4 regions of the Mesorhizobium erdmanii genome follow, and region 1 is predicted to be linked to each of the others. Evidence: riboswitches for the same ligand, from Rfam matches in the RefSeq annotation. Region 1 holds a riboswitch; each other region holds the start of a gene.
What was found. Region 1 has a riboswitch for cobalamin ahead of EB233_RS16510 (DUF1636 family protein). Riboswitches for the same ligand answer to the same signal wherever they lie in the genome.

Region 1 (5,769 bases):
CGGCGGCCAACAGCATCGAGCGATAAAAGAGGATCGGCACGACCTTTCCCTCCCCCTCGAGGGGAGGGTGGCCCGCAGGGCCGGGTGGGGTCGGTGCGACCGGGTTCGGCGCTCCTTTAGGCAGGCGCGCCTCGGAGAGGACCCCACCCCCGGCCTGCGGCCGGACCCTCCCCTCAAGGGGGAGGGGGATGACGCCGCGGTTGGGCTCGTAGTAACCAGCTTTTGGTACTGCGACGGGCTCGACGATATCCACTTGCGACCCGGCCAGCCCCGCCAGCCGCTGCATCAGCGCTGCCATATTAGCCGGGCCGCCCTCGCGAAAATAGCTGAGCAGACCGTCCAATTCCTCGCGCGGCAGCGTCGAGGCCTCGATCAGCCTGACATCCTCGTCGTGGCTTTCACCGGGAAGCAACGCCAGTTTTATGCCGCGTTCGTGGGCGATCGATGCAAGCTGGTCGCATCCATAGCGCCACCAGTCGTAGCCGCCGAGAATGCGCACCAGGATGATCTTGGCGTGACGGGCGACGCTGTCGATCCAGAGGTCGACCGACATGGGATGGCGCAGGTCGCGCAATGCCGCGAGCCGCATAGACGGCAAGCGGCCGGCATCCGCCTTCCACGCTGTCGCCAGGCCGGCGAGGTCGCTGTCGGTGAAGGACAGCGCCACGATATCCGCCGGGGTCTGCCGCAGATCGACCGGCTCGGCGAGATCGTCGAGCGAGGCGGATGTCGTGGTGAGAATGTGCATCGCGGCCCGTGCCTGAAAATCAGCCGGCGAGTATACGCTCGATCGCCGGGCGGTTCAGCCCCTTGAGGCCGATGACGACGAGGCGCGACCGCCGGTCGTCCTCGGCCGTCCAGGCGCGGTCGTAATAGTGATTGACGCGTGGGCCGACGGCCTGCAGCAGGAGCCTCATCGGCTTGCCGCCGACCTCTACGAAGCCTTTCACGCGCAGAACGTTTTCCTGTTCGGCCGCAGTGGCGACGCGCTTGGCCAGTTCGTCCGGATTGGCGATCGAGGGGATGTCGACGATGAAGGTGTCGAAATCGTCATGCTCATGGTCGAATGCGCCGTCGTGATGCGACTTGCGGTTCTCGATGTCATCCTCGACGGCGAGACCGAGCCCAAGCAGAACCGAAGGATCGACCTTGCCGTGCGAGGTCGGCACGACCTGCACGGCGCGGGCGGAATGTTCGCCGATAATGGCGTTGGCGCGGGCCGAGCCGGCGGCGTCCATAAGGTCGCTTTTAGACAGGATGATCAGGTCGGCGCAGGCGATCTGATCTTCGAACACTTCCTCCACCGGGTCGTCATGGTCGAGGCTGTCATCTCCGGCACGCTGCGCCTGCAGGGCGTCCATGTCGTTGGCGACACGGCCTTCGGCAAGTGCGGGACCATCGACCACGGCAATGACGCCGTCGACGGTCACGCGGCTCTTCACCGTCGGCCACTGGAAAGCCTGGACCAGGGGCTTGGGCAAAGCCAGGCCCGAGGTCTCGATCAGGATGTGGTCAACCTTCGGCGTCAGCGACAGGATCTGGTCGAGCGCCGGCACGAAATCGTCGGCGACGGTGCAGCAGATGCAGCCATTGGCCAGTTCGACGATATTTTCCTCCGGGCAGGTGTCGATGCCGCAACCTTTGAGGATTTCGCCGTCGATGCCGATGTCTCCGAACTCGTTGACGATGATGGCAATGCGCTTGCCGCCGGCGTTCTCCAGGAGATGGCGGACCAGCGTCGTCTTGCCGGCGCCGAGGAAGCCGGTGACGACGGTGCACGGGACGCGGGATAGGGAGGCGCTCATGATCAATCCTTCAACAGGTCGAGGGGAGGAATGCGGGCCACGAGGCCGCGCTTGAGGGAATCGGGCCGGCCGCGCCAAGGGATGAGGCCGTCGGTCGACGTGGCGAAAAGTTTGGCGCCGGTGACGAGGTCGGCGCCGCTGGCCGCGGTCAGGTCGCCGAAGACATAGCTCCAGCAACCGTCGCGAAGGATCGCGGCACTAAGCCTTCGCTTGCAATTGCCGAGACACTCGACGGTGCGGACGCGGACTTCGCCCGATGCGGCTCGCCGTGTGTCATCAGCCAGCAGTTCGCCGGCGCGAGGATGGGCATCCGAGCCGGTTTCGTCACGGCAGGAAGCACAGACAATGACCGTGACCTCGGCCAAGGCGTCGCCGTTGGCGGACCGGATATCCGCTGTGCCAGCCGAAAAACTGCTGTTCTGGTCCAAAAAGCCGGGCTCCTTGCCCGGAAACCCGCCGGGCGATCGGATTCTTTTGTCGCAGACGGCAGGTCTCCTGGCTCGCGGGTCATCGCCTTGGTGCCGCCTTCCCGGGAACCTCCCAGTGGCTTTCGGCCTTGGCTCTTCGCTTACAGTTGCGGGGACAGCCACGGATTTGAGATTTTCATCCCGCACCGCATTCCCTCTTAGCCCTTGCCGTTGCGGGCAAGGGACCGTCTGGATCGGATTTAGGCTTTTGCGGGTGGCGGTGTCAACGCGGGCTTACGACACTGCGATGTCGGCCAGCGCCGGGCCCAGATCGCCGGCCGGCGTCACTTCCATACGCTCAAGGCCAAGCCAGTCCTGCATCTGCTTCAGTTCCTCGAACAGCGGAGCCGCCGTTTCGGGCGGTGCGCCGGGCTCGGCGTAGGCGGCGTGGACGCGCAGCACGCTCGCTGGCCGGTCGGCCTTGAGATCGACGCGCGCGACGATCCGGTCGCCGAGCAGGAAGGGCAGGACGTAGTAGCCGTATTGGCGTTTCTCGGCGGGCGTGTAGATCTCGATGCGGTAGTGGAAGTCGAACAGCCGCTCCGAGCGCGAGCGTTCGAAGACGACGGGATCGAAGGGGGCGAGAAGGGCACGAGCTTCGACTTTCCGGGGCAGACGGGCGTCCTTGTGAAGGTAAGCCGGCTTGTCCCAGCCTTCGACACGCACCGGCAGCAACTCGCCCAACTCGACCAACTCCTCCAGCCGGCCCTTCATGTCGGCCGGCGACAGGCGGAAATAGTCGCGCAAATCGCCCGATGTCGCGATGCCGTGGGCGCGGGCGGAAATTCGCAGCAGTTCGCGGTGCGCGTCCTCGGCTGCCGGCACCGGCAGATCGAGGATCGCCTGCGGCAGCACGCGCTCGGGCAGATCATAGAAGCGCTCGAAGCCGCGGCGGTGCGCGGTGGTGATGCGGCCGGCCCAGAACAGCCATTCGAAGGCATGCTTGGCATGGCTCCAGCCCCACCAGCCGCCCGAACCTTTCTGGCCTTCCAGCGCCGAAGCGGCGATCGGGCCGCGCGCGACGACCTCGCGGTAGATCTCTTCTATATACGCGGCGTGCTCGCGGCCCCATTTGGCCAGCCCCAGATACATCTCGTCGCCCTGCTCGGCACGCTTCATGCGCCAGCGCATCAGCGGGTAGGTCTCGACCGGCAGGAACGAGGCTTCGTGCGCCCAGTATTCGAAAACCGTGCGCTTGCGCGTCACGGCGGCATTGTCGAGCAGAGCGAGCGGGTAGGGGCCGAGCCGCGAGTAGAGCGGCATGTAGTGAGCGCGCACCACGGCGCTGACGGAATCGATCTGCAGCAGGCCGGTGCGCGAGAGCACCCGGGCGAAGTGGCGGCGGTCGGGTGTGCCACTTGGGCGGGGATCGAGAAACCCCTGGGCGGCAAGCGCGATGCGCCGGGCGGTGGCGAGCGAGATCTTTTCCTTCATGCAAACGTCACTCTGCGGGTGATTTGGATGGTGATTCCAGCCCATGCTAGCAGGGTTTTGGCGGCTATCCTGTCAGGAGAGAAAAGTGGAGTAAAAAATGAAGGAAATCAAACAGGAGCCGATCGTACCAGTTTCTCCTGTAATGCCGTCCAGCTCGGTGTTTTGAACAAGGTTTGACTTGCTTCGCTGGAAGTGCTGCGCTAACCCTCGCCGCGTTGCAGCATAGGCCCTTAAAACGGTTCAGCGGTTAAACTGTCACGCTTCCGCATTAAGGTCCGGTGCTGTAATCAAAGTGGATTGGCGCCAACGGAAAGCCGCTGCATGAACGCACTCCTCAGTTCGTACCTGCCCATCGTCCTGTTCATCGGCGTGGCACTGGTCGTCGGCCTGGCGCTGCTGGCCGCACCGTTCCTGGTGGCCTACCGCAATCCCGATCCCGAAAAGCTTTCCGCCTACGAGTGCGGTTTCAACTCGTTCGACGACGCCCGCATGAAATTCGACATCCGCTTCTACCTGGTGTCGATCCTGTTCATCATCTTCGACCTCGAAGTGGCCTTCCTGTTTCCCTGGGCGGTGTCCTTCTCGAAGATAGGCATGCTCGGCTTCTGGTCGATGATGGTGTTTTTGGCAGTGCTGACCATCGGCTTTGCCTATGAATGGAAAAAAGGAGCGCTGGAATGGGATTGAACGACAGTTCAGGCACCCTCGTCGCGCCGAAGCCGAAGGGCATTATCGATCCCAACACCGGCCGGCCGGTGGGGGAGGACGATCCCTTCTTCCTCGAAATCAACAATGAGCTCGCCGACAAGGGGTTCCTGGTCACCTCGACCGAGGCGCTGATCACCTGGGCGCGTAGCGGCTCGCTGATGTTCATGACCTTCGGTCTGGCGTGCTGCGCGGTCGAAATGATCCACACCTCGATGCCGCGCTACGATTCGGAGCGCTTCGGCGTCGCGCCGCGCGCGTCCCCGCGCCAGTCCGACATCATGATCGTCGCCGGCACGCTTACCAACAAGATGGCGCCAGCGCTGCGCAAGGTCTACGACCAGATGCCGGAGCCGCGCTACGTCATCTCGATGGGCTCGTGCGCCAATGGCGGCGGCTATTACCACTATTCCTATTCGGTGGTGCGCGGCTGCGACCGCGTCGTGCCGGTCGACATCTATGTGCCCGGCTGCCCGCCGAGCGCCGAAGCTTTGCTCTACGGCATTCTTCTCCTGCAGAAGAAAATCCGCCGCACCGGCACGATCGAACGGTAAATCCATGGCTGCTTCCCTAAGCGAACTGTCGACTTATCTCGGCGAGAAGCTGATCGACCGCGTCAATGACGCGGTGCTGGCCTATGGCGAACTCACCATCCATGTCGACCCGGGCGACCTCATCGAAGTGGTGACCTTCCTGCGTGACGACGCGCGCTGCCAGTTCATCTCCATCATCGATGTCTGCGGCGCCGACTATCCGTCGCGGGCCAAGCGCTTCGACGTCGTCTACCACCTGCTGTCGCCGAAGCAGAACGTGCGCATCCGCGTCAAGGTGCAGGCCGACGAAGACACGATGGTGCCGTCGATCACCGGCGTTTTCCCGGGTGCCGACTGGTTCGAGCGCGAGACTTACGATCTCTATGGCGTGCTGTTCTCGGGCCATCCCGACCTGCGCCGGCTTTTGACCGACTACGGTTTCGAAGGCCATCCGCTGCGCAAGGATTTCCCGCTGACCGGTTTCGTCGAGGTGCGCTACGACGACGAAGCCAAGCGCGTCATCTATGAGCCGGTCGAGCTCAAGCAGGAATTCCGCAATTTCGATTTTCTTTCCCCTTGGGAAGGCACCGACTACGTGCTGCCCGGGGACGAAAAAGCCAAGACGAATTGAGGCGCCACAATGGCTGAAACCTCCGTCCGCAATTTCAACATCAACTTTGGCCCGCAACACCCTGCGGCGCACGGCGTTTTGCGCCTGGTGCTGGAGCTGGACGGCGAAGTCGTCGATCGCGTCGATCCGCATATCGGACTTTTGCATCGCGGCACCGAAAAGCTGATCGAGGCAAAAACCTATCTGCAGGCGGT
Region 2 (5,769 bases), 1.7 Mb from region 1:
CGGTTCCTGGCTGGTCTCCAGCGAATCGACGAGATCGCGCGCCGCCGCGGCAATCGCCTCGACCGCATGGTTGAATGCATGTTCGTTGCGCTTGGAAGGCTTGGTCGAGCCGCTCAGCTTGCGCACGAACTGCAGCGCCGCGTCGCGCACCTCGTCATTGGTGGCCGGCGGCTCGAAGTTGAACAAGGTCTTGATGTTTCGGCACATTGCTTGAACTCCCTACCTGTTTTCTTCCCGCCCCAATTTTCAGTCACTCGGCGTCGAGCGGCTCCGCTCCGACCGGCTTGCCGTCGCGCGACAGCCTGATCTTCTCGACCTTGTCCTCGGCCGCCTTCAGCAGCCGGTCGCAATGCGCCTTCAGCGCCTCGCCGCGTTCGTAGATGCGGATCGACTGGTCGAGCGGTACGTCGCCACGCTCCAGATCATCGACGATCTTCTCCAGCGCGTCGAGTGCCTGTTCGAAGCTCATCGCCTTGACGTCTTCGTTGGTCTCAGCAGCCATAATTCATCCTTTCATCAGTCGCCCGACATGGGCGGCGACCGAAAATGCCAGTCCCTGCAGATCGTAGCCGCCCTCGAGCAGGCTGACGAGCCGGTTGCCGCTGTGGCGCGTGGCGCGCTGCATCAGTTGGCCGGTCGCCCAGTCGAAATCGTCCTCGGTGAGATTGATTTCGGCCAGCGGGTCGCGGTGGTGCGCGTCGAAGCCGGCCGAAATGATGATCAGGTCAGGCGCGAAATTGTCGAGCGCCGGCAGCACCCGCGAGAGGAAGGCATCGCGAAACACCTCGCTGCCGGTCTGCGGCGCCAACGGCGCGTTGACGATGTTGCCGGCGCCGGTCTCGTTCTTGGCGCCAGTGCCGGGGTAGAGCGGCATCTGATGGGTCGAGCAATAGAGCACCGAGGGATCGTCCCAGAAAATGTCCTGCGTGCCATTGCCGTGATGCACGTCCCAGTCGACGACGGCGACACGCTCGGCGCCATGCTTCTTCTGCGCGTAACGGGCCGCGATCGCGGCAGTGTTGAAGAAGCAGAAACCCATGGCCGTGGTCTTTTCGGCGTGGTGGCCGGGTGGGCGCGCGGCAACAAAGACATTGTCGGCCCGGCCGGTAAAGACATCGTCGACGGCGGCGTTGGCGGCGCCGATCGCGGTGATCACCGCCTGCCAGCTCTTAGGACTGGCGGTGGTGTCGGCATCAATGCGCGCGATACCCTCGTCGGGAATGGCGGCGCGCACGCGGGCGACGAAATCGGCGGGATGGGCGTAGAGGATGGTGGCCTCGTCGCCTTCCGGCGCCTTGACACGGTCAAGCGCGGCAAAGGCCTCGTCGTCGAGCACGCGCTCGATGGCGCGCAAGCGATCCGGCCGTTCGGGGTGACCGGGCGGAGTGATGTGCTCAAGGAAGATCGGATGGGTGTAGAGACGGGTTGTCATGCTTCCTATCTAGTGCCCCGGCGCCGCGATGGCCATGCATTGCGGCTTGATCGCTGGGGAAAATCATACCTGCGTCCATTGGCGTCGCCGCGGGGATTGGCGTTCGCGGGCGCTTCGGCGTAAGGTGCCGCCACTGCCTGGTGCCCGCCGGTCTGTTTGTTTAGCAAATGCTCTGGCGGGAGAATCGGGAACACGGTTTGATTCCGTGGCGTGCCCAACGCTGTAAGGGGGACCGCGCCGGTAAATGCCACTGTCGATGACGGGAAGGCACCGGAGGCGGGTTGATCCCGAGCCAGAAGACCGGCCTGGCAGGCATCGTCATCCGCATGGTCAGGCGGATGACATTGATTGGAATCGCAAGGGGACAAGCGATGCCGGAAGCCATGACCGCTCCAATGGGCGACGGATTTGAACAGGCGGCGCGCGACGCGGTTTACCGCGCCATGTTCACGCGGCGCGACGTGCGCAGCCATTTCCTGCCGACTCCGCTTGAAGACGAGGTGCTGGCGCAGCTTCTGCTTGCCGCCCATCACGCGCCGTCAGTCGGCTTCATGCAGCCCTGGAATTTCATTGTCATTCGCGATGCCGCGCGACGGGCGGAAGTGCGCGACCTGTTCCTGGCCGCGCGCGAACAGGAGCTGCCGGCCGTCGTGGAAGAGCGGCAGGCGCTCTACCGCAAGCTGAAGCTGGAAGGCATCTGCGAAAGCGCGCTCAACATCTGCATCACCTGCGACCGCGAGCGTTCGAAAGGCTCACCCCTTGGACGCTGGCACAATCCGGAAATGGATCTCTACAGCACGGTCTGCGCGGTGCAGAATTTCTGGCTGGCGGCACGGGCCGAAGGCGTGGGTGTCGGCTGGGTCAGCATCATCGAACCAAAAGCATTGAAAAACCTGCTGTCCATTCCCGAGCATGTGACGCCGATCGCCTATCTCTGCGTCGGCCGTGTTTCCGAGTTCGCTCCCAAACCGGACCTTGAAACGCATGGCTGGGGTCGGCGCCTGCCGCTGCCCGATTTGATCATGAGCGAGACTTTTGGCGGGCAAGGCGAAGCGCCGCTCAAATCCACGGCGTCTCGCCTCAACGGCTTTGTTGTTGAGCGGGCATGCGCCGCTGATCAGCGCGTCGCGCCGGCCGTGCCCCAGCGTGAGCCGCCGAACGAGGCCAGCGCCTTGTCCTTCAACTCCCGGAACTTCGACGACGCCTCGGCCAGCCTAGCGTCCCAGGCCGGATCGGGCACCTGGCCGGCGATGGTCTTGAAATAGACCTGCATCAGGCAGGCGATGGCGAAGGGCTCGATAAACGCCGCCTTGAAGGCCCAGGCGAAGACGATGGCGAGAACGAAGGCCCAGCCGGCGAGCTGCCCTGGCATCAGGAACAAAATTGCGGCGGCCGGAGCCAGCATCAGCAGAAAGATGACGAACGACACGCCCCACATGATCACCGCCAGCCAGACGGCGTTCTTGACCATGGTCTTGCCGTTCTGGGCGTAGAGCACGACGCCTTGCCGCGCGGTTTCGAAGGGCGAGGACGAGTTGATGCGGATGTTGTAGCCGAGAATGATCTCGTCGACATAGGTCAGCGACAGGCGGATCACCGTGTTGATGAAAGAGACCAGGCCACTCAAGCCGGGAATGGGCAGGAAGGCGGCAATGCCGCCGAGCAGGCCGGTGATGGCGCGGATGGCACCCTTGACCAGCTGGTCGACGACGAAAAGAATATTGGCCTCGGCGAAACGCTCTGTCACCACCTGCCTGGCATAGGCGATCTGGTTCTGGCCGTCGGGAACATCCCGGCCATCGATCAGATGGACCATGACGGCGATATGGCCGGCCTTGACGACGTAGAGGATGTATTCGCGGATCCAGTAGACGGCGATCGAGACCACGCCAAAGCCGACCACCCCGCCCCACAGGGCGAAGGACATCGGCCCGTCGGGATCGGTAGAGATATGGCCGACGCCAAAGCCGACCGAGGCACCGGTGCCAGTCGCGACGATGTAGGCCAGCGTAATGCCGAAATAGACGATCATGCGAAAGACAATGAAGGGCCAGGTCCGCATCATGATGGACACCGACCTGCCGATCTCGAAATCCCACATGCCCGAATCTCCCCTCAGAGATGGCTGCAAAGGATGCGCTCACCCCGAAGATTGTCAATCGGGGGCGCGCACCAGGCCGCAGACGGGATTTCAGTTCCTCGGGGTATCCGGTTTTCTGAGCAGGCCTTCGAGCAGTTGCTTGAACGCCGCCACCACCATCTTCGACGTCGCTTCAGGGTCGTTCGAATTGGCGATCCGCTGCGCCGCCTGGCTGCTGGCGCCATTGATCAGCCGCGCGGCGGTCTCCGGGTCGACGCTGGGGACGACCACTCCTTCCCCCTGCAGCGCGGTCAGGTGATCGGTCATTGAACCGACGCAGGCATTGGCATTCGACCATTGCGCCGGATCGCCCAGCACGGCCGGGCCATCCCGGAACATGATGCGCTGGATTTCCGGCTCCAGCGCCATCTCGATATAGGTCGTGCATTCGTCGACGAAATGCTGCCAGCGGGTCGGCGCCTTCGATGCGACCTCATTCACCCGAGCCGCCATTTCGGCATCGATTTCGGCAATAACCGCCTCCAGAAGCCCCTTCTTGTCGCCGAAGTGATGATAGAGGGCGCCGCGCGTCAGTCCGGCCGATGCGGTGAAATCGTCCATCGACGCTTCGGCGTAGCCTGTCGTGCCGAAGGCCTGGCGGGCGGCGGCGATCAGCTTGGCGCGCGTCTCGGCGATCATCTCCTTGCGGGGTCGGTGCATGCTTCTGGCCTTATCCACATACGTGACGTATGCCAATTGACATACGCCGCGTATGCTCTATCTAATCTTCATACGCTTCGTATGTAGTTGTCGAATTGTCCTTTGTCGAGGAACCCATGCAAAACCCCTATTCGGAAATCTTCCGCGCCCCAGGAGCCAAAGGCTTTGCAGCCGCCGGCTTCATGGCGCGCCTGCCGATCGCGATGGCGCCGATCGGCATCGTCGCGATGCTGTCGCAGACACGCGGTGAGTATTGGCTGGCGGGTGCCGTCTCGGCGACATTCGCGCTGGCCAATGCTTTCGTGGCGCCGCAAATATCGAGGCTGGTGGACCGTCTTGGCCAGACGCGGATCGTCATGCCGACCACAATTATCTCCGTGCTCGCGTTCCTCATGCTGATTGCGTCGGCCAATCAGGACTGGCCGGCTTGGACGTTGTTTTTGTCGGCGCTGCTGGCAGCGGCCATGCCCAGCATGCCGGCCATGGTGCGCGCGCGCTGGACCGAGCTTTTTCGCGGCCGGTCCGAGATGAACACTGCGTTTGCCTTCGAGTCGGCGGCGGACGAATTGGTCTATATCGCCGGAGCATCGCTGTCGGTCGGCCTGAGTACCGCCCTGTTCCCCGAAGCCGGCATGCTGGCGAGCACGCTGTTCCTTGCCTTCGGCTCGATGGCGTTCATCCTGCAGCGATCGACCGAACCGCATGTGCGTCCGGTGGACCAGGGCTCGAGCGGCTCGGCGATCCGGCTGCGCCCCGTACAGATCATCACCTTCGCCCTGATCTTCATCGGCGCCACCTTCGCGACAACGGAAGTGAGCACCGTGGCCATCACCAAGGAGCTCGGCCAAGCCGGCGCCGCCAGCCTCGTCATCGGCGTCTATGCGCTGGGGTCGTTCGTGCTCGGCATCATTGTCGGCGCGCTGAACCTGAAGGCACCATTGCAGCGCCAGCTGGCAATCGCGGTAGCCCTGGTTGCACTCGGCACGCTGATGCCGCTCACCGCCAACAGCGTGCCGCTTCTGGCGCTGACCGTATTCATAAGCGGCGTGGCGATCTCGCCGACCTTCATCACGGCTTTCGGCCTGATCGAACGCCATGTGCCGGAAGCGATGCTGACCGAGGGCATCACCTGGGTCACCACCGGCATCGGCATCGGCATGGCGCTCGGTTCGTTCGCCGCCGGAGCGGCTGTTGACGCGTTCGGCGCCCAGAACGGGTTCTGGGTCTCTGTGGCATCGGGCGCAATCGCGCTGGCGACGGTGCTGCTCGGCCAGCGCAGCCTGGCCACTCACAAATGCGACCTGGACGGATGCGAAGCAGCCATCGCTCCTGCGGAGTAACGATTAGGAGTCAGCCGTCAAGTACACTTCCGAAGGCTCAGCCCTTCCTGCCTAGATAATCTCGGTCTTGGCAATGTGGATGCCAAAGCCTTCCAGGCCGACATAGTGGCGCTCGCGCGAGGCGATCAGGTTGATCGAGGAAATGCCGAGATCCTTGAGTATCTGCGCGCCGAGGCCGATTTCGCGCCATTCATTCT
Region 3 (5,769 bases), 1.2 Mb from region 1:
CCGGCATCATCGCCATCGGCATGACCTTCGTCATCATCACCGCCGGCATCGATCTGTCGGTCGGCGCGGTGCTTGGCCTCTCCAGCGTCGTCACCGCATCGATGATGATTTCGGGCGGCTTCGGCCTCATCCCGACCATCCTCGCGGTGCTCGTCATGGGCATCGTCTTTGGCGCCATCCAGGGCACCATTTCGACTCGTTTCAGGCTGGAACCGTTCATCGTCACGCTGGCCGGCCTGCAGGCGGCGCGCGGTCTGGCGCTGGTCGTCTCCGGCAACCAATACATCAACATTTCCTATGGCGAGGGGCCGGGCCTGGCGCCGCCGGTGTTCGCGGTGCTCGGGGAGCGGCTCTTCAACAACACCGTGCCGGTGGCGACCCTGGTCTTCGTCGTCTTTGCTGCCATCGCCACCATCGTGCTCAACACCACGCGCTTCGGCCGCTACGTTTTCGCCGTCGGCGGCAATGAGCGCGCCGCACGCATCTCCGGCGTGCCCGTCTCCATGGTGAAGATATCGGTCTATGCCATCACCGGCTTTGCCGCGGCGCTGGCAGGCATCGTGCATGCCGGCCAGTTCAATTTCGGCAGCGCCAATGACGGCATGGGCTATGAGCTGACGGCAATCGCCGCCGTGGTCATTGGTGGCACCAGCCTGTTCGGCGGCGCCGGCTCGATGGTCGGCACCGTTGCCGGCACCATCATGCTGGGCGCGCTCGCCAACATCCTGCAGCTCAACAACATCACGCCCGCCATGCAACTGCTCGCGACAGCCGCGATCATCGTTCTGGCGGCAGTGCTTCAATCCCTCGTTCGCCGCCGCGAGGGTTTGGGCCGTTGATGCATGCCGCGCAAAAAGTGAAATCGGTTTTGCGACAACGACATGGATCAACAAACAGGAGGAGAGACGGCAATGTTGACGTCAACCAAATGTCCGGCCCCCGGCCAGACGAGGAGGAGAGTGAGTAATGAAAACGATTTTCAGAAGCGTGCTTCTGGCAGGCTCGTGCCTATGCGTTGCCGGCACTGCCTATGCGGCCGAGCCACTGGTGAAAGCCTGCGCCAAGGACGGCCAGTTCATCATCGGCTTCTCGCAGGCCAACAATGCCGAACCCTACCGCCAGCACGTCAATGACGAGCTGACCGCGGCGGCCAAGGAAGTGCCCGGCTTCACGCTGCAGATCGCCGACGGCGCCGGCAACGTCAACACGCAGACCTCGCAGGTCGACAATTTCATCACCCAGAAGGTCGACATCTTGCTGATCTCGCCCTTCGAGGCAGCGCCGCTGACGCCGGCTGTGAAGCGCGCCATGGATGCCGGCATTCCGGTCATCGAACTCGACCGCAAGACCGTTGGCGATCCCGGCAAGGACTACACCGCCTTCATCGGCGGCGACAATTACAAGATCGCGCTCGAGGCAGGCAAATATACCGCCAAGACCTTGTTGCCCGAAGGTGGCGAAGCAGCCGTGTTGGAAGGGCTGCCGAGTTCCACCCCGGCAGTCGAGCGGCTGAACGGCTTCAAGGACGGCGTCAAGGAAAATGCCAAGATACAGGTGGTGGCCGAGCAGGCTGCCGACTGGGTGCCGGATAAAGCCCAGACCGCCTTCTCGGCGATGCTCCAGGCGCATCCTGATATCAAGGTGCTCTACGCCTCGAACGACATGATGGCGGCAGGCGCGCTGCTTGCCGCCAAGGGGGCGGGCAAGCAGGTCAAGATCATCGGCACGGACGGCCTGCCGGGGCCGGCCGGCGGCATCGAGGCTGTTGCAAAAGGTGACTGGGCGGCGACCTTCACCTATCCGACCGGTGCCAAGGAAGCGATCGAGATGTCGAAGAAGATTCTGCTCGATTGCGCCTCGTCGGTGGATCCGACGGTCACCGTCGACACCACTGCGATCACGGCTGAAAACGCCAAGCAGATGTCAGGCAAGTAGGCGCGGCTGCCCTTCAGCTATGCGATTCGGGGCGGGGTTCACTCGAACTCCGCCCATCACCGAGTAGCCGCTGGCGGCGCCGAAAGTCCGCATCGCATGAAAGCGCGGCACGCCGCTGCTTTGGGCGGCATTGTCGAGTTTTACGGCCTTGGGAGATGCATCCGCCCGATCCACCCTGGCGGCTTCGGCCTTTCGATCTCCGAAATCCCGATCGGCCTTCTTAAAAATCTGCCGACGTTTCGATGACCGCCTGCGATGCCGGGATTGACACCGCCGTTTGCTCTGGTATGTTATACCATAACAAAATTTGCTGATCTTGCGGACGTGTTGAGGGTCGGAGCAGAAAACCGTTGCGGCGCGATCGGCGGAAATCTACGATGCTCGGGTGATGGTCCCCGCGCCGAAAGGCACGGGGTGAAAAGGGAACACGGTGAGACCCCGAGGGATCGAGACCGTGGCTGCCCCCGCAACTGTAAGCGGTGAGCAAGATCCGACATGCCACTGGCCGGCAAGGCTGGGAAGGCAGGATTGCGCTGAGACCCGCGAGCCAGGAGACCTGCCATCACTGAGTTGACCGGACGGGGTGTGCCGGGAGGAGACGTGGACGTCGGTCTTGTCGGCCGGCTCGCCAACATCCTTCCGTCGCCAGTTTTGGAAAGTGACGGAAAGTTGGACGGCGCCATCGATCATCGCATCATCGTGTGCACGCTTTGCCGTGACATCCCGACCGGCATCAAGTCGGGCGCAAGCCTGTGCGCCGATTTGCGGTCCCGGTTTTCGGCCCGCCACGAGCCCGCCTTGGCGTATGGCTTCACGATCGAAGGCGTCGAATGCATGGCGGGTTGTGCGAGCCCGCTGACGGTGGCATTCCAGGCGCCGGGCAAGGCGTCTTATCTTTTCGGGTCCATCGACGCCGAAGCCGACGCCGGCGATCTGGTGCGATTTGCCAGGCTCTACGCCTCGCTCGCCGACGGCTGGTGCAATTCCGGGCAACGTCCGCCGCGGCTGGCCGGCAAGACGCTGGCCCGCATCCCGGCGCCGGGCAAGCTTGCAGGTGACCGTCGATGACAACTGCACTCCTCGAAGCCCGCGACCTCTGCGCGATCGCGAATGGCCGGGACTTGGTCCATGCGGTCAGCCTGTCGGTGGCGTCAGGCGATCGTCTTGCCATCATCGGTCCCAATGGCGCCGGCAAGACCACCCTGCTGCGCATGCTGTCGGGCATGCTCAGGCCAAGTTCGGGCGAGGTGAAGCTTGGCGGGCGACGCCTGGACAGGATCTCGACCGCCGAGCGGGCTTTGTGCATTGCCGTCGTCGGCCAGACCGACCAGCCGGATCCGCGGCTGGCGGTGATCGACTATGTCGAGCTTGGCCGCGTTCCGCATGCCGGCTTGAGGCGCAGGAGCGAGGAGCGCGATATCGTCGTCGACGCGCTGCGCCGGACCGGCCTGTTGCCGCTGCTTGGCCGCACCATCGGTTCGCTGTCGGGCGGCGAACGCCAACGCGCCCAGTTGGCGCGCGCCATCGCACAGCAGCCGAAAGTGCTGTTCCTCGACGAGCCGACCAACCATCTCGACCCACGTGCCCGCGCCGAGCTGCTCGAACTCGTGGCTGGCTTCGGCATGACGGTCATCGCGGTCCTGCACGATCTGGCCCTTGTCGCACCGTTCGCCACCAGGGTGGCGGTATTGAACCATGCCCGTCTGCAAGCGCTCGCCGCGCCGCGCGAAGCGCTGACCCAACAGTTGATCCGCGAGATTTTCGGCGTCGACGTGTTTCGCCTGCGTCACCCCACCGAGGACCGGGAACTCACGGTCTTCGATGTCCCGAACCGCGCCGCGCCGCCTTCCTGATCGAGCTTTCTTGATCGAACCCTTCCTTCATTCGACATCGTTCAACCAAGGAGCAAAACCTGTGAAACGTCTCGCACTGTCGCTCGTCTTCTCGCTGCTGGCCTCGGTAGCCTTTGCTTTCCCGGTCACCGTCGACAGCTGCGGCAAACCGCTGACCTTCGAGGCTCCGCCCAAGCGCGCCGTCATCCATGACCTAAACATGGCCGAGATGGCCTTCGCGCTGAAGCTGCAGCAGTCGATCGTTGGCCTGACCGGTATCACCGGATGGTACAAGGTCGGCCCCGAATTCAAGGCCGAGCAGGGCTCGATCCCCGAGCTGGCGCCAAAATACCCAACGCTCGAAAACCTCGTCGCGGTCGAGCCCGATTTCTTCTTCGCCGGCTGGTACTACGGCATGAAGCCCGGCGGCGACGTGACCCCCGACACGCTCGCCCCGTACGGCATCAAGACGCTGGTGCTGTCCGAAAGCTGCGTCCATCTTGACAAGAACCGCCCGGCCGCCTCCATGGATCTGCTCTATGGCGACGTCGAAAAGCTGGGCAAGATCTTCGGCAAGGAGGCGGACGCGGAAAGGCTCGTCTCCGGCTGGAAGGCACAATTGGCCAAGATCACCGCGAAAGTTGGCAGCGCCAAGGGGACGCGCGTTTTCCTCTATGATTCCGGCGAGGACAAGCCGTTCACATCAGGAAAATTCGCCATCCCGAGCGCCATGATAGCTGCTGCCGGCGGCGACAACATCATGGCCGACATGGAAACGAGCTGGGGCAATACGGATTGGGAAACCGTGGCGTCGCGCAATCCGCAATTCCTCATCCTGCTCGATTACCAGGATGGCGGCGGCTACAAGAAACTGCTCGATTTCCTTAAGGTCCATCCGGCCATGAAAGAGACGGACGCGGTCAAGAACGAGCGCTTCGTCGCGCTCCGCTATGCCGAACTGACGCCCGGGCCTGCAAACATCGAGGCGATCGAAAAGATCGCCAAGGCGATGCATCCGGAAGCGTTCTGATGCTTCTGGCCTCGGTGCATAAACCCGGTGCGCTTTCAGGACACAAGGCATTCGTGCTGGCGATAGTGGCGGGCACGGTGGCGGTCGTCGCCCTCGTGCTGCTGTCGATCGCCTATGGTTCGACGCTGATCCCGCTTACCGACGTCATCGCCTCGCTTGGCCATGCCGTCGGGTTGAACGAGCACCAGGTGTCGGGCCCGGTCGGCAAGATCGTCGTCGATCTCAGGCTGCCGCGCACGCTCCTGGCGGTCTGCGTCGGCGGTGGCCTAGGCATCACGGGTGCCCTGTTGCAGACGGTGACCCGCAACGATCTCGCCGATCCCTTCCTGTTCGGCCTGTCGTCGGGCGCGGCCGCGGGGGCTGTCTCCGTCATCACCGTCTTTGGCGACAGTTTCGGTATCTGGACCTTGCCGGTCGCGGCCTTCACCGGCGGCATACTGGCCGCCTGCATCGTCCTGCTGCTGGTCGCGCGGGTGAGGGGGCAGGGGCCGGAACGGCTGATCCTCGCCGGGCTTGCCGTCTCCTTCCTGTTCACCGCCTTGACCAACTATCTGGTCTTTGCCGGCGACCAGCGTGCGGCCCATTCGGTGCTGTTCTGGACGATGGGCGGGCTCGGTCTGGCGCGTTGGGACAATGTGTGGCTCGGCGCAGTTGGCGCCGGCACGATTGCCGCGTACGGATTGTGGAATCATCGCAGGCTGGACGCCTTCCTGGCCGGTGAAAGTGCCGCCGAGAGCCTTGGCGTGCCGGTGGCGCGGATGCGCAGGATGACCTTTCTCGTCGCCGCCTTCTCGACGGCAATTCTCGTCTCGGTCGCCGGCGTCATCGGCTTTGTCGGGCTGATGATCCCGCATCTGTCGCGGCCGTTGGCCGGTGCCTTGCATCTGCGCCTGATTGCGAGCTGCGCACTGTTCGGCGCCGTGCTCCTGCTGGCAAGCGACCTTCTGGCGCGGACCTTGCTGCCGCCGCAGG
Region 4 (5,769 bases), 3.0 Mb from region 1:
CCGCGCCGGTAACGAACAGATCGTCTGCGCCTTCAATCTGGGCGCCAAGCCGGCCAAGGTTGACCTTGGCCGCGGATCGCTACAACCTTTGCCCGGACACGGGTTTTCCGGGCAAGCGAGCACCGGTTCGGTGGACCTCGGCGGTTATGGTGCCTGGTTCGGACGCATAGACTGATTTTTGGAACTCACTGGAGGAGGAAACCAATGGCCGATGTCAATCTGAGACAAGTGAAGAAGTCCTACGGCAATCTCAACATTCTCCATGGCATCGACCTCGATATCAAATCCGGCGAGTTCATCGTCTTCGTCGGTCCGTCGGGCTGCGGCAAGTCGACTTTGTTGCGCTCCATCGCCGGGCTCGAGGAAATCACGTCCGGCGAGCTCAAGATCGACGGCGAGGTGGTGAATGACGTGCCGCCATCGAAGCGCGGCATCGCCATGGTGTTCCAGTCCTATGCGCTCTATCCGCACATGACCGTCTACGACAACATGGCGTTCTCGATGAAGATCGGCAAGGAAAGCAAGGCCGAGATCGACAGGCGGGTGCGGCAGGCCGCGGAAATCCTGCAATTGACCAAGTATCTCGACCGGCTACCCAAGGCGATGTCGGGCGGCCAGCGCCAGCGCGTCGCTATCGGCCGCGCCATCGTGCGCAATCCGAAAGTGTTCCTGTTCGACGAGCCGCTGTCGAACCTCGATGCCGCACTGCGCGTCGCCACGCGTATCGAGATCGCCAAGCTGAAGGAATCGATGCCCAACACGACGATGATCTACGTCACCCACGACCAGGTCGAGGCGATGACACTGGCCGACCGCATCGTCGTGCTCAAGGACGGTCATATCGAGCAGGTCGGCACGCCGATGGATCTCTACAAGAAGCCCGGCAATCTGTTCGTCGCCCAGTTCATCGGCTCGCCAGCCATGAATATCCTGCCGGCGACGATCGACAAGACCGGCAACCCTACCGTCGTCAGCCATGTCGGGGGACGGAAGGCAACGGTGCCGATTGCGACGCCGGCCTCGTCCAAGGGTGCGGCGGTAAGTTTCGGCGTGCGGCCGGAGGACCTGATGGTCGCCACCGGTGCGGATTACCTGTTCGAGGGAACGGTCGACTATGTCGAGCAGCTCGGCGAGGTTCAGCTGGTCTATGTCGACATCGGTCGCGCCGACCTGCCGCTGGTGACCAAGCTGCCAGGCAATGTCGAGGTCAAGCGCGGCTCGACATTGCGGCTGAGCGCCAATGCCGAGGACCTGCATATCTTCGACACCGACGGGCGGTCCTTCGCGCTGCATGAAGCGGAAGCAAAGGCGGCTTAAAGCGCGCGTCGCGTCGACAACGCAAAAAAGAGCGGCGGGCAATGCCCGCCGCTCTTTTTTAGAATCGACTTTGGCTGTTAGCGGCCGAAGAGGTTCCGGTCGGCGCCCTGGGGTGCCGACTTCTGTACGTCGCCCGACGAATTGAGCAGCTTGTAGACGGGCGAGCCGCTTTCACGGATCGAAGCCGTGCGCGAATTGTCAACCGAAGTCGCGGCAGGCTGGTTGGCGCCATTGGAGCCGTAATTGTCACTGCCGGCGAAAGCGCTGCCGGAGATGGCCAGAACGGCGGCGGCAGCAAGGATGATCTTCTTCATTTCAAGTCTCCTGAATTTTGAGTGTCACGGGAGCAACGGCGCAAGCAGCAGCTCCCGGAATCGGCTGTTAGCGGCCGAAGAGATTGCGGTCGGCACCCTGAGCAGGGGCCTGGACAGCCGGCTCCGACTTCTTGATCGAAGCCGTGTACGAGCCGTCGGTCGAAGTAGCAGCGGGCTGGTTGGCGCCATTGGAGCCGTAGTTGTCGCTACCGGCGAAAGCGCTGCCGGAGATAGCCAGAACGGCGGCGGCAGCAAGCATGATCTTTTTCATTTCAAGTCTCCTGAATTCTTCGAGTTCGCCAGGGCAGCGAGCCAAGCCCGCCGCCTGCTGGAGATCGGCAATTAGTTGTTGCCGAAGAGGTTGTGGTCGGCACCCGTGGCAGGCGTCTGGGCAGCTGGTTCCGACTTCTTGGTCGAAGCGGTGTACGAGCTGTCGACAGCAGCAGTGGCTGCGGGGGCATTCGAACCATAGTGGTCGCTACCAGCGAAGGCGCTGCCGGAAATGGCCAGAAGGGCGGCGGCAGTGAGAACAATCTTTTTCATTTTGGGTACTCCAGTATTTTTTCCGTCCGTCTAGCGGCGTGTCTTGGGATTAAAAATCGCGTCGTTCGGACCGCCCCGATGTGGGAGAGCCAGCCTGCCGTTTCCAATCACGAAGTTGTTCCGTGTGGACCAAGAATCCACCACTTGAAATTGTACCAAGACCTTCCAACGCAGATGTTTTTGTTTTTGATATCAAACTTTTAGGCAAAAGCAGCAGCGCGATCACCAACTGTATCCGAAGCTCAGCGTTCACACCGTCCTGCACGCACCGTCAACAGAAACGAACCGTTCGGTTCGATTTTAGAATCTGCTAATAGTCACTTTTCGAAACCGTTAACCGTTTTGCTCCCGTTCCGGGGGCGACTTCGATAGCCGGCACCGCCGGCAGCAAGACGATTTTCGCGACCGCCCTCTTGATCGGATCATGGGCGCATGCGTGTCGCGCCACATGGATGCGATGTCGCTTTCATGCCGATGTCGCAAACGCTGTCGTGATTAGATCAAGTCATCTCAGGTGCCGCTTCGTGACGATGGAGCGGAGAATTGGGAAGCCGGTCAGAATCCGGCGCTGCCCCCGCAACGGTGGTGGAGTTCAAGTCGCAACGGGAGACCACTGGGCGAAAGCCTGGGAAGGTGTCGCGATCGTCCGCAAGGACAACTCCAGAGCCCGGAAACCAGCCCGCGATTTTTTGAACTCGACTGATCGCGGTGGGCGGTCAAGAGGTGGATGGCGCACGCCCGGCTTTTGCCGCCCCGCGCCCGATCCTTCCTCAATCACCACCATAGTCAGTCCTTAGACACGAGGACAGGACATGGATACGCGCAACGACATGCTGAGGCTCTTGAGCGGCCGCAGGGACGGATTCTCGCTTGAACAGCCCTTCTACACGGATCCCGATTTCTTCAAGCTCGACATGGAGCTGATCTGGTACCGCGACTGGCTGTTCATCGGCCATGATTGCGAACTGCCGAAGCCCGGCAGCTTCATCACCGTGCAGATCGGCGACTATCCGGTCGTGCTGGTGCGCGACCAGCAGGGCAAGATCAACGCTTTCCACAATTCGTGCCGCCATCGCGGCAGCCGCGTCTGCAACACCGACAAGGGAATGGCCGCCAAACTGGTCTGCCCCTATCACCAGTGGACCTATGAGCTTGACGGAAAACTGCTGTTTGCCCGCCAGATGGCCGATGGGTTCGACAAGAGCCAGTTCGGCCTGAAGCCGGTCGCCTGCGAAAGCGTGGCCGGCTATATCTTCATCTGCCTGGCCAAGGAGCCCGCCGACTTCGCACCGATGCGGGCGATGATCGAACCCTATCTCAAGCCGCACCGCTTGAATGAAGCAAAAATCGCTTTCGAGAGCACGATCGTCGAAAAGGGCAACTGGAAGCTGGTCTGGGAAAACAACCGCGAGTGCTATCATTGCGCCGGCAATCACCCGGAACTGTGCAAGACCTTCCCGGAAGCTCCGACGGTGACCGGCGTGCAGGGCGCCGACAGCGATCCGGAAATGCTGGCGCACTGGGCCAAATGCGAGGCCGACGGCTTGCCGAGCAAATTCCGCATCGACCCCGCCGGTCAATACCGCGCCACCCGCGCGCCGCTGCTGCGTGACGCGGTCAGCTACACGATGACCGGCAAGCGGGCGGTGAAGAAGAACCTCTCCGACACGGTCTCCGCCGACCGCATCGGTACGTTGATGCACTATCACTACCCGACAACCTGGAACCATATCCTGATCGACCATGCCGTAACCTTCCGCGTACTCCCGATCAGCGCCACCGAAACGGCGGTGACGACGAAATGGCTGGTCCACAAGGATGCGGTCGAAGGCGTCGACTACGATCTTGCCGAACTCACCCATGTCTGGACCGAGACCAACGACCAGGACCGCCGCATCGTCGAGGAAAATGCCTTCGGCATTCTGTCGCCTGCCTATGAGCCCGGCCCCTATTCGGAGTTGCATGAGGGCGGTGTGATCCAGTTCGTCGACTGGTACGCCCGCTTCATCGGCCCGCGACTTGCCGACGATGGCCGGCCGGCCCTGCGCAGTGTGGCCTGAGAGGTTGAGGGATGAATGCGATGACGGATCTTGGCCTCTATCGCCATCTCGACCAGATGGCGCCCTGGAACGACAGGCTGCAGGTGCTGGAAGTGATCGGCGTCAGCGACGAAGCGCCTGACGTCAGGACCTTCACCTTCCGCTCCGACAACCAGACCTGGTTCCGCTACAAGCCGGGCCAGTTCGTGACGCTGGAACTGCCGACATCCGATGGGCCGCTGATGCGCACCTATACGCTTTCGTCCTCGCCATCGCGGCCATTTTCGATCGCGGTGACGGTCAAGGCGCAGGCCGGCAGCATCGGCACGCGCTGGATGTTCGATCATCTGGTGCCCGGCTCGCATGTCAAGGCTTACGGGCCGAGCGGTGACTTTTCGCTGCACAGCCACCCGGCGGCCAAATATCTGTTCATCTCGGCCGGCTCCGGCGTGACGCCGATGATGTCGATGCTGCGCTGGCTGAACGACTGCGCGCCATGGACCGATGTCGGTTTCGTCAACTGCGCGCGGCGCGCCGAAGAGATCATCTTCCGCAAGGAGCTCGAACTGCTCGGCGGCCATATGCCTGGCCTGTCGCTCGGCTTCATGATCGAGGAACGGTCAAGCCGCGAGGGCTGGTACGGCCATATGGGTCGGATCGATGCCATCCGGCTGCCGCTGCTGGCGCCCGATTTCCGCGAACGCGAGATCTTCTGCTGTGGTCCGGACCCCTTCATGCGCGCCGTGCGCGGCATGCTGGAAGCCGCCGGCTTCGACATGACGAAATACCACCAGGAGAGCTTTGCCGCACCCGCGGTGGAGGAAGTCCCGGCGCCGTTCGCCGCGCCGGACAGCGTGACTGTTCCCGTCGAAGCCGCGACAGCGATCCGCTTCGCGCTTTCGGATGTCGACGCCGAATGCGTCGCCGGCCAGACCGTGCTGCAGACGGCGCGCGCCTCGGGCGTGCGGATACCGGCGGCCTGCGAATTCGGCCTATGCGGAACCTGCAAGGTGAAGAAAGTCTCCGGCGCCGTCGAGATGAGCCACAATGGCGGTATCCTCGATCACGAGATCGACGACGGCTTCATCCTCGCCTGCTGCTCGAAGCCACTGTCGGCGCTCGAAATCGAGGCGTAATCCGCTCAGACCCTGATCGATGACCGGCGTCTCGACGGCATCGGTTACCTTGCCAACGAAGAACCGAGCGTTTACAGGCGTTGTCAGTGGACGCGATCCCGGGTAGGGGCGGGATCGCGAAGCGGGGCAACAATGATGCGTGATTGCGACGCCTATGCGGTTGCGAGCAGGGATATCGTCTTCGAATCCTTCGATGGCGAGGCCGTGGTGCTCAACCTTGCCAATGGCAAATATTTCGGCTTCTCCGATTCCGGCAGCAGGGTGTGGCAGGCACTCTCGTCCGGGGTCGACGCCCAGGCCCTGATCGGGCTGGCCGCCGGCGGCTCGACAATAGACGCTGCTGAGCTCGGCGATTTCATATCGCAATTGCTCGAACTGGAGTTGCTGGTGCGTTCGGAAGCTGCGGCGCAACCGCTGCCG

Region 2: linked by a shared signal. The riboswitch ahead of bluB (5,6-dimethylbenzimidazole synthase) and the one ahead of EB233_RS16510 (DUF1636 family protein) in region 1 are both predicted to bind cobalamin.
Region 3: linked by a shared signal. The riboswitch ahead of EB233_RS22605 (DUF1636 family protein) and the one ahead of EB233_RS16510 (DUF1636 family protein) in region 1 are both predicted to bind cobalamin.
Region 4: linked by a shared signal. The riboswitch ahead of EB233_RS01995 (aromatic ring-hydroxylating oxygenase subunit alpha) and the one ahead of EB233_RS16510 (DUF1636 family protein) in region 1 are both predicted to bind cobalamin.

The regions. Positions count from the first base shown of each region.
Region 1 covers NZ_CP033361.1:3,405,663-3,411,431, forward strand. The annotation lists gene cobN (cobaltochelatase subunit CobN) at 1-748, opposite strand, end outside; gene cobW (cobalamin biosynthesis protein CobW) at 768-1,805, opposite strand; gene EB233_RS16510 (DUF1636 family protein) at 1,808-2,233, opposite strand; cobalamin riboswitch at 2,274-2,477, opposite strand; gene EB233_RS16515 (winged helix-turn-helix domain-containing protein) at 2,507-3,706, opposite strand; gene EB233_RS16520 (NADH-quinone oxidoreductase subunit A) at 4,028-4,393, shown strand; gene EB233_RS16525 (NuoB/complex I 20 kDa subunit family protein) at 4,384-4,965, shown strand; gene EB233_RS16530 (NADH-quinone oxidoreductase subunit C) at 4,970-5,575, shown strand; gene EB233_RS16535 (NADH-quinone oxidoreductase subunit D) at 5,585-5,769, shown strand, end outside.
Region 2 covers NZ_CP033361.1:5,087,698-5,093,466, forward strand. The annotation lists gene EB233_RS24795 (DUF2277 domain-containing protein) at 1-207, opposite strand, end outside; gene EB233_RS24800 (exodeoxyribonuclease VII small subunit) at 251-502, opposite strand; gene EB233_RS24805 (histone deacetylase family protein) at 506-1,432, opposite strand; cobalamin riboswitch at 1,554-1,755, shown strand; partial or broken gene bluB (5,6-dimethylbenzimidazole synthase) at 1,828-2,430, shown strand; gene EB233_RS24815 (hypothetical protein) at 2,550-3,533, opposite strand; gene EB233_RS24820 (TetR/AcrR family transcriptional regulator) at 3,624-4,232, opposite strand; gene EB233_RS24825 (MFS transporter) at 4,349-5,572, shown strand; gene ribB (3,4-dihydroxy-2-butanone-4-phosphate synthase) at 5,624-5,769, opposite strand, start outside.
Region 3 covers NZ_CP033361.1:4,636,063-4,641,831, reverse strand. The annotation lists gene EB233_RS22615 (ABC transporter permease) at 1-839, shown strand, start outside; gene EB233_RS22610 (substrate-binding domain-containing protein) at 967-1,935, shown strand; cobalamin riboswitch at 2,308-2,512, shown strand; gene EB233_RS22605 (DUF1636 family protein) at 2,605-3,003, shown strand; gene EB233_RS22600 (ABC transporter ATP-binding protein) at 3,000-3,788, shown strand; gene EB233_RS22595 (ABC transporter substrate-binding protein) at 3,850-4,797, shown strand; gene EB233_RS22590 (FecCD family ABC transporter permease) at 4,797-5,769, shown strand, end outside.
Region 4 covers NZ_CP033361.1:443,512-449,280, forward strand. The annotation lists gene bglA (beta-galactosidase BglA) at 1-175, shown strand, start outside; gene EB233_RS01975 (ABC transporter ATP-binding protein) at 205-1,317, shown strand; gene EB233_RS01980 (DUF680 domain-containing protein) at 1,395-1,631, opposite strand; gene EB233_RS01985 (DUF680 domain-containing protein) at 1,699-1,902, opposite strand; gene EB233_RS01990 (DUF680 domain-containing protein) at 1,974-2,174, opposite strand; cobalamin riboswitch at 2,670-2,871, shown strand; gene EB233_RS01995 (aromatic ring-hydroxylating oxygenase subunit alpha) at 2,987-4,234, shown strand; gene EB233_RS02000 (FAD-binding oxidoreductase) at 4,255-5,349, shown strand; gene EB233_RS02005 (PqqD family peptide modification chaperone) at 5,485-5,769, shown strand, end outside.